Regions from separate parts of the Rhizobium sp. 05N430 genome, predicted to be linked through region 1. Evidence: predicted binding sites of a transcription regulator. Region 1 holds the regulator's gene; each other region holds the start of a gene.
What was found. The regulator HrcA, encoded in region 1, represses chaperone genes, less so after heat shock. The targets are predictions, from matches to a motif close to GTTAGCACTCNCNNNNNGNGAGTGCTAAC.
Positions count from the first base shown of each region.

Region 2: groES (co-chaperone GroES) is a predicted target of HrcA. The motif match lies at 2,220-2,248, and genes of this name have one in related genera.
Region 3: groES (co-chaperone GroES) is a predicted target of HrcA. The motif match lies at 1,753-1,781, and genes of this name have one in related genera.

Region 1 covers NZ_JBFTMO010000005.1:23,782-30,298, forward strand. The annotation lists gene trmB (tRNA (guanine(46)-N(7))-methyltransferase TrmB) at 1-82, shown strand, start outside; gene AC1DJO_RS12800 (BQ00720 family protein) at 92-349, opposite strand; gene AC1DJO_RS12805 (Hsp20 family protein) at 399-824, opposite strand; gene AC1DJO_RS12810 (nucleoside hydrolase) at 1,097-2,041, shown strand; gene grpE (nucleotide exchange factor GrpE) at 2,094-2,726, opposite strand; gene hrcA (heat-inducible transcriptional repressor HrcA) at 2,829-3,917, opposite strand; gene rph (ribonuclease PH) at 4,101-4,820, shown strand; gene AC1DJO_RS12830 (VOC family protein) at 4,817-5,233, shown strand; gene rdgB (RdgB/HAM1 family non-canonical purine NTP pyrophosphatase) at 5,242-5,886, shown strand; gene hemW (radical SAM family heme chaperone HemW) at 5,896-6,517, shown strand, end outside.
Region 2 covers NZ_JBFTMO010000036.1:290-3,732, forward strand. The annotation lists gene rraA (ribonuclease E activity regulator RraA) at 477-953, opposite strand; partial or broken gene AC1DJO_RS29765 (NtaA/DmoA family FMN-dependent monooxygenase) at 974-2,101, opposite strand; gene groES (co-chaperone GroES) at 2,393-2,707, shown strand; partial or broken gene AC1DJO_RS29775 (chaperonin GroEL) at 2,760-3,443, shown strand, end outside.
Region 3 covers NZ_JBFTMO010000003.1:235,978-242,494, forward strand. The annotation lists gene AC1DJO_RS08570 (TIGR01459 family HAD-type hydrolase) at 1-158, opposite strand, end outside; gene chrA (chromate efflux transporter) at 258-1,667, opposite strand; gene groES (co-chaperone GroES) at 1,836-2,132, shown strand; gene groL (chaperonin GroEL) at 2,189-3,829, shown strand; gene AC1DJO_RS08590 (hypothetical protein) at 4,139-4,510, opposite strand; gene AC1DJO_RS08595 (hypothetical protein) at 4,593-5,039, shown strand; gene AC1DJO_RS08600 (glutathione binding-like protein) at 5,097-5,807, opposite strand; gene AC1DJO_RS08605 (DoxX family protein) at 6,005-6,451, shown strand.

The DNA.
Region 1 (6,517 bases):
GGGCTGGCCAAGCACCCGCTACGAAGCCAAGGCGCGGCGTGAAGGCCGCTCTTCCGCCTATCTGACTTTCAAGAAAATATAAGCCTGCAACTTAGTGCAGGCTTACCGTCTTCAGTTCGTCCTCGGCAGCCTTGAAGAAGGTGCTCGAGCGATTGTCTGTCAACAGGATCGGCGTGCCGTCCGCGCCGAACAGGGCCCATAAATCGACGCCAGGGTCGATATCGGGCGCTTCGGGGAAGCACTTCGATACTTCTTCGTTACGCATCTTGCGGACGTAGGCGACCTCGCCGTTGCCGATACCGGCAAGTTCGGATTTGGTCAGGTGAGAATTCGCTTCTTTCATCAACATTCCTGTACCTCCAAGAGAAGGGACTAACGGCTCAACTCGAACCGTTGTCCTACTGTGGGACCGAAATGTTAATTTTCTTGACCATGCGGGCGGGCTCCGGCCGAATAAGATCGACTGAAAGCAAACCGTTTTTTAGCCCTGCGCCAAGCACTTGCATGCCATCGGCAAGCACGAAAGTACGTTGAAACTGGCGGGCTGCGATACCGCGGTAGAGATACTCGCGCTCGCCCTGCTCGACCTGCCGGCCGCGGATCAAAAGCTGGTTTTCTTCCGTCGTCACATCCAGCTCATCCTCACCGAAACCGGCAACGGCAAGCGTGATTCGAAGACGCTCGGGCTGGTCATGACCGGCGGCAATGCGCTCGATATTATAGGGGGGATAGCCATCGCTTGCCTTGGAAATACGCTCCAGCGTCTTTTCCATGGCGTCGAAGCCCAGAAGCAGCGGGCTGGCGAAGGGAGTGATACGGCTCATGTTTCAAGTCCTTGATGCAAGCGACCTTTCCGGACCTAAACTAGCATCCGGCTGTTGCTAATATGGGAATTGGCGGGCAGCCGCGCAAGGTTTTGCGGACCTCGCGACAGGACTGGGAAATTTTAGGGTAAACGGTGCCTTCGTCCTTGCTTGACAAAGCGCATGCGGGCTCGCATCAAATCGTCACCCGTAAGGGCTGCGCCGATTTGCGACGCAATCATAAACAAATGGTGCCTGCCAGAACGACGTGCACCTGAGGAGGGACGACGTATATGGCAAACCCCAGAAAGATCATCATCGATACCGATCCCGGCCAGGACGATGCCGCGGCGATCATGCTCGCCTTCGGCAGCCCCGAAGAACTCGAAATTCTCGGTATCACCACGGTCGCCGGCAATGTGCCGCTGTCCTATACCAGCCGCAACGCGCGCATCATCTGCGAGCTCTGCCAGCGCACCGATATCAAGGTCTTTGCCGGCGCCGACAAGCCGATCGCCCGCAAACTCGTCACCGCTGAACACGTCCACGGCAAGACCGGCCTCGACGGCCCGACGCTGCCGGAGCCGACCATGCCGCTGCAGGCACAGCATTCCGTCGATTTCATCGTCGAGACGCTGCGCCGCGAGCCTGAAGGCAGCGTGACGCTCTGCACGCTCGGCCCGCTCACCAATATCGGCCTCGCCTTCCAGAAGGCGCCTGACATCGTTGCGCGCGTCCGCGAGCTTGTCATGATGGGCGGCGGCTTCTTCGAGGGCGGCAACATCACGCCGGCCGCCGAATTCAACATCTATGTCGATCCCGAGGCTGCCGACATCGTGTTCCGCTCCGGCGTGCCCGTGGTGATGATGCCGCTCGACGTGACGCACCAGTTGCTGACCCGCAAGGACCGCGTCAAGCGCATGGCCGACCTCGGCACGGCGCCTGCACAGGCGATGGTGGAGATGCTGGAGTTCTTCGAGCGCTTCGATATCGAGAAATACGGTTCCGACGGCGGCCCGTTGCACGACCCGACCGTTGTTGCCTACCTCCTGAAGCCAGAGCTCTTCAAGGGCCGGGAATGCAATGTCGAGATCGAGGTGAAGTCGGAACTGACCGTCGGCATGACGGTCGTCGACTGGTGGCATGTGACCGACCGTAAGCGCAATGCCAAGGTGATGCGCTTTGTCGATGCCGATGGTTTCTTCGATCTGCTGATCGAGCGTTTCGCCCGCATCTGAGCGAAGAACAAAGACCAAAAGAAAAGGGCCGCTTCTCAGCGGCCCTTTTTCATTATGCGTCCTTCTGATCCAGATAGGAATTGGCAGCCTCTGCCTCGGGCTTCGGACCGCCCTTGGCGACGCCGACCATGGCCGGGCGCAGCACGCGCTCGCCGATCGTGAAGCCGGCCTGCACCACCTGGACGACGGTGTTGTTCGGAACTTCCGTGTTCGGCACTTCGAACATCGCCTGATGGAAGTTCGGGTCGAACTTCTGGCCGACAGGATCGAGCTGGCGAACGCCATGGCGCTCGAGCGTCGAGAGCATGGAGCGCTCGGTCATCTCGACACCTTCGATCAGGGTCGTCAGGCCAGCCTCGCCCGCAGCCTTGGCTTCGGCCGGAATGGCATCGAGCGCCCGGCGCAGGTTGTCGGATACGGCGAGCATGTCACGCGCGAAACCAGCAACGGAATAGGACTTCGCGTCCTTCACTTCACGCTCGGTGCGGCGGCGCAGGTTGTCCATCTCTGCGGCGAGGCGCAGATAGCGGTCGCGCAGCTCGGCATTTTCTGCCTTCACGAGTTCCAACGGATCCGGCTGGGACGATGCCTCAGCGGCCGCTTCATTCTCGACGTTTGCGGCTGCGTCCGCAGCAGCGTCAGCCGCAACAGCCTCAGGTCCGTTTTTCGTCGTTTCGTCAGTCATGACGGTCTCCGGGTAAAGGGTTCTTTCGGGATGCGCCCGATATCGAGCTTTGACCGCAAAAAATCAAGTCTGCGTGACAAAGAACCGGAAATTCCGGCTTTTTCAGAGCGACCCGCGCGACAGGCGGGAAATCAGCTGGGCGGTATAATCGACCATCGGCACGATACGGGAGTAATTCAGCCGGGTCGGACCGATGACGCCGACGGCACCGACGATGCGGTCGTCGTCGTCACGATAGGGCGCGACGATCAGCGAAGAGCCGGATAGCGAGAAGAGCTTGTTTTCGGAACCGATGAAGATGCGCACGCCCGGGCCGCTTTCCGCCAGATTCAGCAGCTCGATCAGGCTGTCCTTCTTTTCGAGATCATCGAACAGCATGCGCAGGCGGTCGAGGTCACCGACGCTGTCCAGACCCTCGAGCAGGTTGGCCCGGCCCCGGATGATCAGCTGCGCCGGCTTGCCTTCATCCGGGCTGCCGGACCAGACGGCAATGCCGCGCTCCACAAGGTCGCGCGACAAGGCATCGAGTTCGTGGCGCACATCCGTTTTCAGCCGGTCGAGTTGCTTGCGCAATTCCGGCAGCGTCTGGCCGGTCATGTGGGCGTTGAGGAAGTTGGCGGCTTCGGTCAGCTGCGACGACGTCACGCCCGCCGGAAGCTCGATGATCCGGTTTTCGACCTGATCATGTTCGCCGACGAGTACCGCGAGTGCCTTCGTCGGTTCCAGGCGGATGAACTCGACATGTTTCAACACCGGATCGTTCTTCGAGGTGATGACCAGGCCGGCGCCGCGGGAAATCCCCGACAGCATCCGGCTTGCCTCGTTCATCATCGATTCCACCGGATTGTCGCGGCTTTCGGCGCGCACCTGGCGATCGATGCTGGCGCGCTCTTCGGCCGAGAGGTCTCCGACCTGCATGAAGGCATCGACGAAGAACCGGAGCCCGACCTGGGTCGGCAGACGCCCGGCGCTGATATGCGGCGAATAGATGAGCCCCAGCTCTTCCAGATCGCTCATCACATTGCGGACCGAGGCCGGGGACAGCGACATAGGAAGAATACGGGAGAGGTTTCGCGAGCCGAGCGGCTCACCGTTTTCCAGATAGCCTTCGACGATACGGCGGAAGATTTCCTTCGAGCGTTCATCCAGCGCAGCAACGGCATCCGAAACCGACGTAGATCTGAAGCCCATGAATTCTGAAACACCCACGCTGATGACAATCTGCAAAATATAATCAATCTCACCCGCGTGGCAAAAGGGAATTTGCAAATGACCGCAGCCAATCGTAGAAGCGGGGCAGCATCACGAAACAACGCATGATCATGCCGTGCCGCCACCCGCGGCCTAACGGCCTCATGCATCAGGAGACAGAGAATGCGGCCGTCAGGCAGAAAAACCGACCAGATGCGCAAGGTCAGCTTCGAGCGCAACTTTTCCAAGCATGCCGAAGGCTCCTGTCTCGTGAAATTCGGCGATACGCATGTGCTGTGCACGGCAAGCCTCGAAGAAAAGACGCCGCCGTGGCTGCGCAACACCGGCAAGGGCTGGGTCACATCCGAATACGGCATGCTGCCGCGCGCCACGGGCGAGCGCATGAAGCGTGAAGCGGCGACCGGCAAGCAGGGTGGGCGTACGCAGGAAATTCAGCGCCTGATCGGCCGCTCGCTGCGCGCTGTCGTCGATCTCACCGCGCTCGGCGAACGCCAGATCACCATCGACTGCGACGTTATCCAGGCCGACGGCGGCACGCGCACGGCCTCGATCACCGGTGGCTGGATCGCGCTTTACGACTGCCTGAAGTGGATGGAAAGCCGCAACATGATCAAGGTCGATCGTGTTCTCAAGGACCACGTCGCGGCCATCTCCTGCGGCATCTTCGCCAGCCAGCCGGTCATCGATCTCGACTATATCGAGGACTCCTCGGCCGAGACCGATGCGAACTTTGTCATGACGGGTGCCGGCGGCATCGTCGAAATTCAGGGAACGGCCGAAGGCACGCCGTTCAGCGAAGCCGAATTCGCATCGCTGATGGGCCTCGCAAAGAACGGCATTGCCGAACTCGTGGAACTGCAGAAGCAGGCCATCGCCGGGTGAACGACATGCTTGAGGGCATGCTGGAAACGGCGCTTTACGCGAAGGATCTGGATGGAGCGGAAGCCTTCTATGAAGGCATTCTCGGTCTTTCCAAAATCACGCGGGCTGCCAACCGGCATGTCTTCTTTCGGTGCGGTCCTGGGGTGTTGCTGATCTTCAACCCGGACGAGACGGTCAAGCCACCGGCGCCGGGCGCGCTTCAGGTTCCGCCGCATGGCACCAAGGGACCGGGCCACGCCTGCTTCCGCGTTTCGGCCGGGAATATCGATGCGATGGCCGCCAGGCTGACGGAGGCCGGCATCGCCATCGAATCCGAAGTTCACTGGCCGAATGGCGGCCGCTCGATCTACTTTCGCGATCCGGAAGGCAACAGCCTGGAATGCGCCGAAGCCCGTATCTGGGGCATCGAATAGGAAACAGAATGCGCAAGCTCGACACCAAGACCATCATCGTCGCCAGCCACAATGCCGGCAAGATCCGCGAAATCCAGGACCTGATCGGCCCGCTGGGTTTTACCGCCAAGTCGGCAGCCGAACTGAAGTTCGAGGAGCCCGAGGAAACCGGCACGACCTTCGAAGAGAATGCGAAGATCAAGGCGCTTGCCTCTGCCAGCGCTGCCAACATGCCGGCACTTTCCGACGATTCCGGTCTGGTGGTCGATGCGCTCGGTGGCGATCCCGGCGTCTATACGGCCAATTGGGCCGAGACCGCCGATGGCACGCGCGATTTCGCGATGGCGATGCAGAAGGTCGAGACGGCACTCGAGAAAGCCGGAGCGGCAAAGCCCGAGCAGCGCACAGCCCGCTTCGTCAGCGTTCTCTGCCTTGCATGGCCGGACGGACATACGGAGCTTTTCCGCGGCGAAGTCGAGGGCACTGTCGTCTGGCCGCCGCGTGGTAGGCGGGGTTTCGGCTACGATCCGGTGTTCCAGCCGCAAGGCTATGACACCACCTTCGGCGAGATGAGCGCCGAACAGAAACATGGCTGGAAGCCCGGTGATGAGCAGGCGCTGTCGCATCGTGCGCGCGCCTTCAAAATCTTTGTCGAAACCTGCCTGGAAGCGTAAGGTCGGCTCGTGGACGATCTGAACAACCTGACTTCGCTGCGTGATGCCAAGCTTCTGCCGGATACCGGGGAGCCCGGTTTCGGCGTCTATGTGCACTGGCCCTTCTGCGCCGCGAAGTGCCCCTATTGCGATTTCAACAGCCATGTGCGCCACCAGCCCGTCGATCAGGAGCGCTATGTTGCCGCCTTCCTGAAGGAGATGGCCGCGATCCGCCAGTTGAGCGGGCCGAAGACGGTGACCAGCATCTTCCTCGGCGGCGGCACGCCCTCGCTGATGAAGCCGGAGACCGTGGACGCGGTCCTGAACGGGATTGCCCGGGAATGGCACGTGCCCTCGGGCATCGAGATCACCATGGAGGCCAATCCTTCGAGCGTCGAGGCAGAACGGTTCCGCGGCTATCGCGTTGCCGGCGTCAATCGCGTCTCGCTCGGCGTTCAGGCGCTGAACGATCGCGACCTGAAATTCCTTGGCCGCCTGCACAATGTCGAGGACGCGCTGAAGGCGATCAAACTGGCGCGCGATATCTTCCCGCGCATGTCGTTCGATCTCATCTACGCCCGGCCCGACCAGACGGTGGACGAATGGGAACGCGAGCTCAAGGAGGCCATCTCCTATGCCGTCGATCACCTGT
Region 2 (3,443 bases), on a different contig from region 1:
ATTTCGGGCCGATCCCGGCTACAATGAGAACGAGTTGCACATCGATCATGATCAGAACCTTCGGATCCAGTGGTCGAGCGCGACTGCGAAGATGATGGAAATCCGACAGTGAAATCCTGCCGGGGAACGTCAACGCGGCCAGCGACCGGCTTTTTCGGATACATCGACGCCGGTCGTCAACACTGATGTTTGTCTGAGCGATACCCACGAATGGGACATTGCCGCAGAAGTGACGTCAGGCGTCCTAAAAGCAGTCCTAGACGAGTTTCATCGCAGGCGAAGTGGATCCCTACGCTGTTCACACCGAAAGCAGTCGGCACGTTGAGTCATAAACCACCTCTTGGAACGCCTGCGCCGGCATAAGTTTCAGAGGCTTGCTCCGCTGCTACAGCGTAGCGTCATGGCGACAGGCATTGCCTCCGCACAATGGCGGCCCCTTTGTTGTCGCCTTTTCAAATGGTTCCGGGTCAGGGTTGCTACAATGCCAATTGGCTGTTGCTCACCAATACGCCGTCGTCGTCAGCATAGAGATGCTGACCAGGTCCGAACGTGATGTTTCCAAACGTGACGATCGCCTGTCGCTGTCCCGCACCCGCCTTGGCGGATCGGCGAGGCGATGTGCCCAAGCAGAAGATTGCTATGTCCACCTCTGAAATTTCGGCGCGGTCGCGCACCGCTCCATTGATGACTAGACCGCCCCAGCCGTTCGCAGCCGCGAGCTTTGCGAGATGACCGCCGACAAGCGCAGTTTTCAAGGAAGCTCCGCCGTCCACGACCAAAACGCCGCCGTCTCCGGGGCGTCCGATCTCTGCTTTGAGGATCGAATTGTCTTCAAAGCAAGACACCGTGGTAATCAGACCTCCAAGCCAACGTCTTTTTCCAAGTTTCAAGAAACTCAACTCGCAATAGGCGAGCTCATCTCCATATTTATCCGAGAGATCTGAGGTATTCATTTCACGCCTGCCTTGGATTGCTAGGAAAAAAGGGCCGAGGGTCGTTCAAGACCGAAGTGATCTCGGAGAGTCTTGCCGACGTACTCGGTTCGGAAGAGTTTTCTCTTTTGAAGTAGCGGCACAACTTCGGAGACGAAGAGGTTGAGTTGACTAGGAAGGATTGGTGGCATCACATTGAACCCATCGGCTGCTCCATATTGAAACCAGTCCTCCATCAGGTCGGCGACCTGCTCGGGAGTGCCCGCGATTGAAAGATGCCCTCTCGCTCCTGCCAAACGATGTAGCAAAGATCGCAACGTCAAGCGTTCGCGGGCAACAAGCGTTACGATTGATTCCGCCCGACTACGTGCGGCCTCAACTGCGGACGGTTCCGGAAAGTCGGAGACTGACAGCACGTCATCAAGCGCCAGATGCGAAAAATCATGGCCGCCAAACCGATTAGAGAGACGTGCCAAACCTACGACAGGATGCGAAAGTTCATTGAGTTCTCGCTCGAGTTCGCGTGCCTCGGCTTCAGTCGATCCAATTGTAGGGCTTACCCCTGGTAAGACGAGAAGCTGGCCCGTGTCGCGCCCGAGCGCAGAGGCGCGTGTACGCAGATCTGTCGCGAAATCTAAAGCCAAAGCTTTTTCCTGATGAGCTGTAAATATCGCTTCAGCCGAGCGCGCGGCAAATTGACGGCCTGCAGGTGACGAACCCGCCTGCACAAGGACCGGTCGACCTTGGGGTCCGCGTGGGACATTCAGCGGACCGTTGACCTTGAAGAAGCGTCCAGCGTGATTGATCGCTCTGATCTTTGACGGATCGATATACCGGCCGGAATAGCGATCGTCCGTCGTTGCATCGTCGCCCCAGCTATCCCAAAGCTCCGTCACCACTTCCATGTATTCAGCGGCCCGCTCGTAGCGTTCGTCGTGGGGAAGCTGCACCTGACCGAAATTTCCAGCCGCACCCGACGCTCAGCTTGTCACGATGTTCCATCCAATCCGACCTTTGCTGATGTGATCCAGCGTGGAGAACTGACGGGCAAGATTGTAAGGCTCGGTGTGGGTGGTGGATGCGGTAGCAATCAAGCCTATATGTTCGGTGACGCCCGCAAGAGCGGCAACCGTGGTTATAGGTTCGAGCCTGCCGGCAACGCTCGAAATCCGACGAGAATTGCATGCTCATCTCCGTTTCATGACACTGCCAAAGGTGGCAAAAAATCATGCATCCATCAACGGTTTTCTTAAACCTTCGAAGGCGTTTATCGTTCCTCTCCAGCATGTTAGCAGCCGCCGGGGTAGAGTGCTAATTTTTCTTGCCGACCCTCTTGAAATCAAAAAATCTCGAAAATAAATTTTCCCCGCGAACGCTCAGATGAGGTTCGCACCCGTCCGGATTGGTCACCCGGTCCGGCAGGGGATTTTGCGTCATCTTTTTGTCCAATGGAGGAAAACATGTCGTTCCGACCGCTTCATGATCGCATTCTTGTCCGCCGGGTCGAATCCGAAGAAAAGACCAAGGGTGGGATCATCATCCCTGACACTGCCAAGGAAAAGCCGCAGGAAGGCGAAGTCGTCGCCGTCGGTCTTGGTGCACGCAACGAGGCCGGCCAGATCCAGGCGCTCGACGTCAAGGCTGGCGACCGCATTCTGTTCGGCAAATGGTCCGGCACCGAAATCAAGATCAACGGCGAAGACCTGCTGATCATGAAGGAAAGCGACGTCTTGGGCATTATCGAAGCTCAGGCCGAGCAGAAGCGCGCCGCGTAATCACGCATTACCGCCCATCAGTCAAAAAGCTGCCTATTGAAGGAGTGAACAAATGGCTGCGAAAGAAGTCAAATTCAACACCGATGCCCGTGAACGCATGTTGCGTGGGGTCGATGTCCTTGCCAACGCCGTGAAGGTCACGCTCGGCCCGAAAGGCCGCAACGTCGTCATCGACAAGTCTTACGGCGCGCCACGCATCACCAAGGACGGCGTCTCCGTCGCCAAAGAGATCGAACTGGAAGACAAGTTCGAGAACATGGGGGCACAGATGCTGCGCGAGGTGGCATCGAAGACCAACGATCTCGCCGGCGACGGTACCACCACCGCAACTGTCCTCGCCCAGGCGATCGTCAAGGAAGGCGCCAAGGCCGTCGCCTCCGGTCTGAACCCGATGGACCTTAAGCGCGGCATCGATGGAAAAGGTCGGCAACGAAGGCGTCATTACCGTCGAGGAAGCCAAGACCGCCGAGACCGAGCTCGAAGTTGTCGAAGGCATGCAATTCGACCGCGGTTACCTCTCGCCGTACTTCGTAACCAATCAGGACAAGATGCGCGTCGAGTTCGAGGACCCCTATATCCTCATCCACGAGAAAAAGCTGTCGAACCTTCAGTCCTTGCTGCCGGTCCTCGAAGCCGTCGTGCAGTCCTCCAAACCGCTGCTGATTATCGCGGAAGACGTCGAGGGCGAAGCTCTTGCTACGCTCGTCGTCAACAAGCTGCGCGGTGGTCTGAAGAT
Region 3 (6,517 bases), on a different contig from region 1:
ATGAGAACGACCGTCAGGCCTTCGCCGCGGGCGGCTTCGAGGGCGGCAGCCGCCTTGGGGAAGGGATCGACGCCATTGTGCAGGACGCCCCAGACATCGCAGAACACCGCGTCATACTGGCTGGTGATCTCTGCAAAACTTCCGATGCGCTTGGCCATTCCGATATCCCATTTGCGTTCAGTCAGGCGTGACATTGCAAAGGCCCGGCGGGATGGCAAGGTTTTTTCGGCCCGGCGCCGCAAAAACAGCCGGGCGCGCTAGAGAAGCAACTCGACGCCGCGCACGGCCAGCCCGGCTGTAGCCGCGAAGCCGAGAATGCTGACGATGCCGAGCTTGAAGCGGAAAAGCATGATGCAGGCAGCCACGAAGATCAGCGCCGCGGCAATGTTCAAACTGCTCCAGACCGGCCAGGCGAGGCTGACGAGCGGCAGGCCGGTGGCGCGAGAGAGAAGCGCGATATTGCCGACATCGGCAAAGAGAACATGCAGGCCAAACCAGAGCGCCAGATTGAGGATGACGCCGACGACGGCAGCAGTGATCGCCGACAGGGCCGCCGACAGTATCTTGTTCTGGCGGAGCTTCTCCACATAGGGCGCACCGGCGAAGATCCAGATGAAGCTCGGCACGAAGGTTGCCCAGGCGGCGAGGCTGGCGCCGATCACGCCGCCGAACAGCGGGTCGATGCCGAGCGCATTGCGGAAACCGGCCATGAAGCCGACGAAACAGAGGACAAGCACCAGCGGACCCGGCGTCGTCTCGGCCAGCGCAAGACCATCCAGCATCTCGCCGGGGCGCAGCCAGGCATAATGCTCCACCGCTACCTGCGCGACATAGGAGAGCACAGCATAAGCGCCGCCGAAGGTGACGACCGCCATCTTGGAGAAGAAGACAAAGACGGCGGCGAAGACATTGGTCTCGCCGCTCAGCGCCTCGGCAATCAGATCCTGCGGACCATGAATCTCGCGGACGATCAGCAGCGGAAACTGCCAGACGATCACCCAGAAAGCGAGGATCAGGAACGGCCTGGCGATATTTCGGCTGGTCAGCCCTGACAGCATTTCCTTGGCGGGCTTCGAGGCTTCGGCTGGCGCCACTCCCTCCACCTTTCTCCTGCGGCGCTCGACGAGGAAGCCGGCAATGCCTGCAGCAAGGACGACGAGCGGGAACGGCAGATTGAGCAGGAAGAGCGCCACGAAAGAGGCAGCAGCCACATAATAGTGAAAGCGCGATTTCAGCGCCCGGCCGGCGACGCGCATCAGCGCCTCGATGACGACGGCGAGCACGGCCGCTTTGAGGCCGAAGAACAGAGCGAGCAGCCACTCGGCATTCTGGAAATAGGCATAGAGACCGGAGAGGACCAGGATGACCAGAAAGCCTGGCAGGATGAAGAGCAGGCCGGCGACGATGCCGCCACGCACGCCATGCATCAGCCAGCCGATATAGGTGGCAAGCTGCTGGGCCTCGGGGCCCGGCAACAGCATGCAATAGTTCAAGGCATGCAGAAAACGGTCCTCGGAAATCCAGCGCTTTTCCTCGACCACGGTTTTGTGCATCAGGGCGATCTGCCCGGCAGGACCGCCGAAGCTCAGACAGCCGATACGCGCCCAGACGGCAAATGCCTCGGAAAAAGCGGGCCGTGGCAGGGGCTCGGCAACCACGTCAGACAAATCCCCTCACCTCTCCACAATTCCGGCGCAAAAATCCGTGAATGGTTTCCTTGACTCTTTCTGGAGCCATCCCTAAATGCACGTCGCTAGCACTCCTCAACGGAGAGTGCTAACACTCATCCATGTGGACCCCGGTCCGCGAATGTCATTTGATCGAGGGATTAGACAATGGCAAGCACCAACTTCCGCCCCCTTCACGATCGCGTCGTTGTTCGCCGCGTTGAGTCCGAAGAAAAGACCAAGGGTGGCATCATCATCCCGGACACCGCCAAGGAAAAGCCGCAGGAAGGCGAAATCGTCGCCGTCGGTTCGGGCGCTCGTGACGAGTCCGGCAAGGTCGTCGCTCTCGACGTCAAGGCTGGCGACCGCGTTCTGTTCGGCAAGTGGTCGGGCACCGAAGTCAAGATCAACGGCGAAGACCTTCTGATCATGAAGGAAGCCGACATCATGGGCATCATCGGCTAATCAGCCGGTTATCCCGTTCAGATTATCGCTGACACCCCTTTTCAGGAGTTCTCAAAATGGCAGCTAAAGAAGTAAAGTTCGGCCGCTCTGCGCGCGAAAAGATGCTGCGCGGCGTCGATATCCTCGCTGACGCAGTGCAGGTCACCCTCGGTCCGAAGGGCCGTAACGTTGTTATCGACAAGTCCTTCGGCGCTCCGCGCATCACCAAGGACGGTGTTTCGGTCGCCAAGGAAATCGAACTCGAAGACAAGTTCGAAAACATGGGCGCCCAGATGGTCCGCGAAGTTGCTTCGAAGACCAACGACATCGCCGGCGACGGCACCACGACGGCAACCGTTCTGGCCCGCGCTATCGTTCGCGAAGGCGCAAAGGCTGTTGCAGCCGGCATGAACCCGATGGACCTGAAGCGCGGTATCGACCTCGCTGTTGCAGAAGTCGTCAAGGACCTGCAGGCGAAGGCCAAGAAGATCTCCACCTCGGCTGAAGTTGCCCAGGTCGGCACGATCTCCGCAAACGGCGACAAGCAGGTTGGCGAAGACATCGCTGAAGCCATGCAGAAGGTCGGCAACGAAGGTGTCATCACCGTCGAAGAAGCCAAGACCGCTGAAACCGAACTCGAAGTCGTCGAAGGCATGCAGTTCGACCGCGGCTACCTCAGCCCGTACTTCGTGACCAACCCGGAAAAGATGATCGCCGACCTCGACGACGCTTACATTCTCCTCCACGAGAAGAAGCTCTCGAACCTGCAGGCGATGCTCCCGGTTCTCGAAGCCGTCGTTCAGACCGGCAAGCCGCTCCTCATCATCGCTGAAGACGTCGAAGGCGAAGCTCTTGCTACGCTCGTCGTCAACAAGCTGCGTGGCGGCCTGAAGATCGCTGCCGTCAAGGCTCCTGGCTTCGGCGACCGCCGCAAGGCCATGCTGGAGGACATCGCTATCCTCACGGGCGGCACTGTCATCTCCGAAGACCTGGGCATCAAGCTCGAATCCGTAACGCTCGACATGCTCGGCCGTTCGAAGAAGGTTTCGATCTCCAAGGAAAACACCACGATCGTCGACGGCGCTGGCGCCAAGTCCGACATCGAAGGCCGCGTTGCGCAGATCAAGGCTCAGATCGAAGAAACCTCTTCCGATTATGACCGCGAAAAGCTGCAGGAACGCCTTGCCAAGCTCGCTGGCGGCGTTGCCGTCATCCGCGTTGGCGGCTCCACGGAAATCGAAGTCAAGGAAAAGAAGGACCGCATCGACGACGCTCTGAACGCGACGCGCGCGGCTGTTCAGGAAGGTATCGTCCCCGGCGGCGGTATCGCTCTGCTCCGTTCCTCGACGAAGATCACTGCCAAGGGCGTGAACGACGACCAGGAAGCTGGCGTCAACATCGTCCGCAAGGCTCTGCAGTCGCTGGTTCGCCAGATCGCTGAGAACGCTGGCGATGAAGCTTCGATCGTTGTCGGCAAGGTTCTCGACAAGAACGAAGACAACTACGGCTACAACGCCCAGACGTCTGAATATGGCGACATGATTGCCATGGGCATCGTCGACCCGGTCAAGGTTGTCCGTACGGCTCTGCAGAACGCAGCTTCGGTTGCTTCGCTGCTGATCACCACGGAAGCCATGATTGCCGAGCTGCCGAAGAAGGACGCTCCTGGTGGCATGCCTGGCGGCATGGGCGGCATGGGCGGTATGGACATGATGTGATCAGACCATAAGGTCTGATTGCAGCACTGTCCGTGAAACCCGCCCATACATGTAAAGTGCTTCAGCGCGTCAAGCGCGCTGAAGAGGCGGCATGGACATGATGTAAGACCTTCGGGTCTGACATCTGAGTCAACCGGTTCAGTTACGGAAGGGCGGTCTTCGGGCCGCCCTTTTCATTTGGCGGATAGCGATTCGGCCTTACCAATTTTTAGAGTCTCAACGACGGAACTGATAAAACGTTTAAGCGTCTATTCCGCACCGAAATCAGACTCCCAAGCTTTCGCGAGCCTTACCAAGCTGTGTTTTTTATCAGCCGCTGATATTTCTTATTGAAATTGGTTTCACTGCGGTAATGTGAAAATTTTGCAAAGCGTAACCGTTTACATCTCGCGAAACGGGCAACTTTTTACTTTGATTTCTGCTACCTTTTATAGAAGCATGCAATATATCGCATCCTTCGCGTTGCGGATTACCCCCGAAAAAGCATTTGCCGCCTCTCAAAAACTGCCTATAAATCCGCGCTGCGAATTGCAGTGCATGACGATATTTTTCCGCCCGCCAGCGGAAGACCGTATTTTGCAAATGACACCGGCTGCAGAGCATTCCGCGCCAGAATTTTTGAGAAGAGCATGAAAGGGGTTCCGCACCGGCGGCGCCGCAATTCTGCTCACGGCCGGACATGATGACCGGTGCGCATGAAGATGTTTTCGTCACACCGCACGAGTGCGCTGCATTGAACTGCGCCCGACACGGGGAACCCCATTTGTTCAAGATCGCCAAAGCCAATGTTGCCGCCCCGCTCACGCCTGGCTCCTTTGATCTGACCCATCACAATCAGGAAATGCTGGCGCAGTTTTCCGTCTCCGAGGCCTGGAACGGTGACTTTTCGAGCGGCATCATCCGGCTCGGCGAATGGAGCTCGATGCTTCACGGTCTGGCCGGCCAGGAATGCGGGCTGCTGAGCCTTATGCGCTGTTATGACGTCAAGGACCGTGCCCATATCCTGGCGCTGTTCGAACAAGCAGCAACGCTCTCCTCGTCCTTCTGTTTCTCGACGACCATCGTCATGCCGAACGGCTTCCGCCAGCCGCTGTTCTGCATGGGCGAGTCCGCCGGACTTGAGGAGAAATACGCCGGCAGCATGGTCGGCGTCTTCATCTTCCCGCGCTTCAAGCTTGAAAACACCAGTCAGGCCGCCAGCCGCCAGTAAAGCGGCAAAGCCCTATGAAAAAGGCCGGTCTCGCGACCGGCCTTTTTGTTTGCGCTACTACTCCGGTTTCACCGGAACGTTGAGCCCCTTGGCGCTGGCCGGGCGGGCAATGCAGCGCTCCAGCCATGCCCGAACGGCCGGGAACTTCTCATATTCCAGAACCTCGCCACCGCCATAGAACAGATCGGCGCCACGGATCCATGGGAACGTCGTGATATCGGCGATCGTGTATTCATCGCCCATGATCCACTGGCGGCCCTGCAGACGGCCTTCCAGGATGCCCAGCAGACGCTTGGCCTCGTCGCGATAGCGCTCCATCGGATAGGAATTGTTGGCGACCTTATCGGCCGCAAACTTGTAGAAGTGGCCGAACTGGCCAAGCATCGGGCCAAGGCCCGACATCTGGAAGAACACCCACTGAATGGTTTCGTAGCGGCCAGCCGCATCGGCGGGGATCAGCTTGCCGGTCTTCTCGGCGAGATAAAGCAGGATGGCGCCGGATTCGAAGATACCGATCGGCTTCCCGTCAGGACCGTTCGGATCGATGATCGCAGGGATACGGCCGTTCGGATTGAGGGAAACGAATTCCGGCGACTTCTGGTCGTTGTTAGCGAAGCCGACATAGTGCGGCTCGTAGGGCAGGCCGAGTTCTTCCAGTGCCACCGAAATCTTCACGCCGTTCGGCGTCTGCAGCGAATAAAGCTGGATGACATCGGGATTTTTTGCTGGCCAGCGCTTGGTGATCGGGAAGCTTGAAAGGTCTGCCATTGAAATCTCCATGGGGTTTGGACCCTGACCATAGACAGGCGGGCGGCGCCAAGACAAGCGGCGGGAGACGGATCATCGTTTCAAAATACTGAACGAACCGTCCCCTTTCGTTTATCTTTCCAGCTGCGACAAAATGCGCGACAAGTGGGTCAACGAGATCAGCCGATCTCACAGTGATTCAAACGGAGATTACTTCCATGTCGAATACGACCAACATCATCGTTCTCGTCGCCCGCATTCTTCTGTCCTTCATGTTCATCCTTGCCGGCTTCGGCAAGCTCACCGACCCGGCTGGCACCGCCGGCATGATCGCAGGCGCTGGCCTTCCCGCCTCCACCGCCCTCACCTATCTCGCAGGCCTCTTCGAGCTCGTGACCGGCCTTGCCGTTCTCGTCGGCTTCCAGGTTCGCATCGTCGGCTGGCTGCTGGCTGCCTTTTGTATCTTCACGGCCGTAGTCTTCCACCTGCCTGCCGTCAACGTTCCTGATTTCCCGGCTGGCGCAAACGGCTGGATCAACGCTCTGAACCAGATCATGGTCATGAAGAACTTCACGCTGGCCGGCGCCTACATCCTGCTCGCCACCGTCGGCGCTGGAGCTTACTCGATCGATGCACGCCGCGGCGCATATCCGGTCGCTGCATAAGCGAAATCGGCCTCCCAAGCATAAAGAAACCCGCCGTCGCGAGACGGCGGGTTTTTTCGTTTCCGA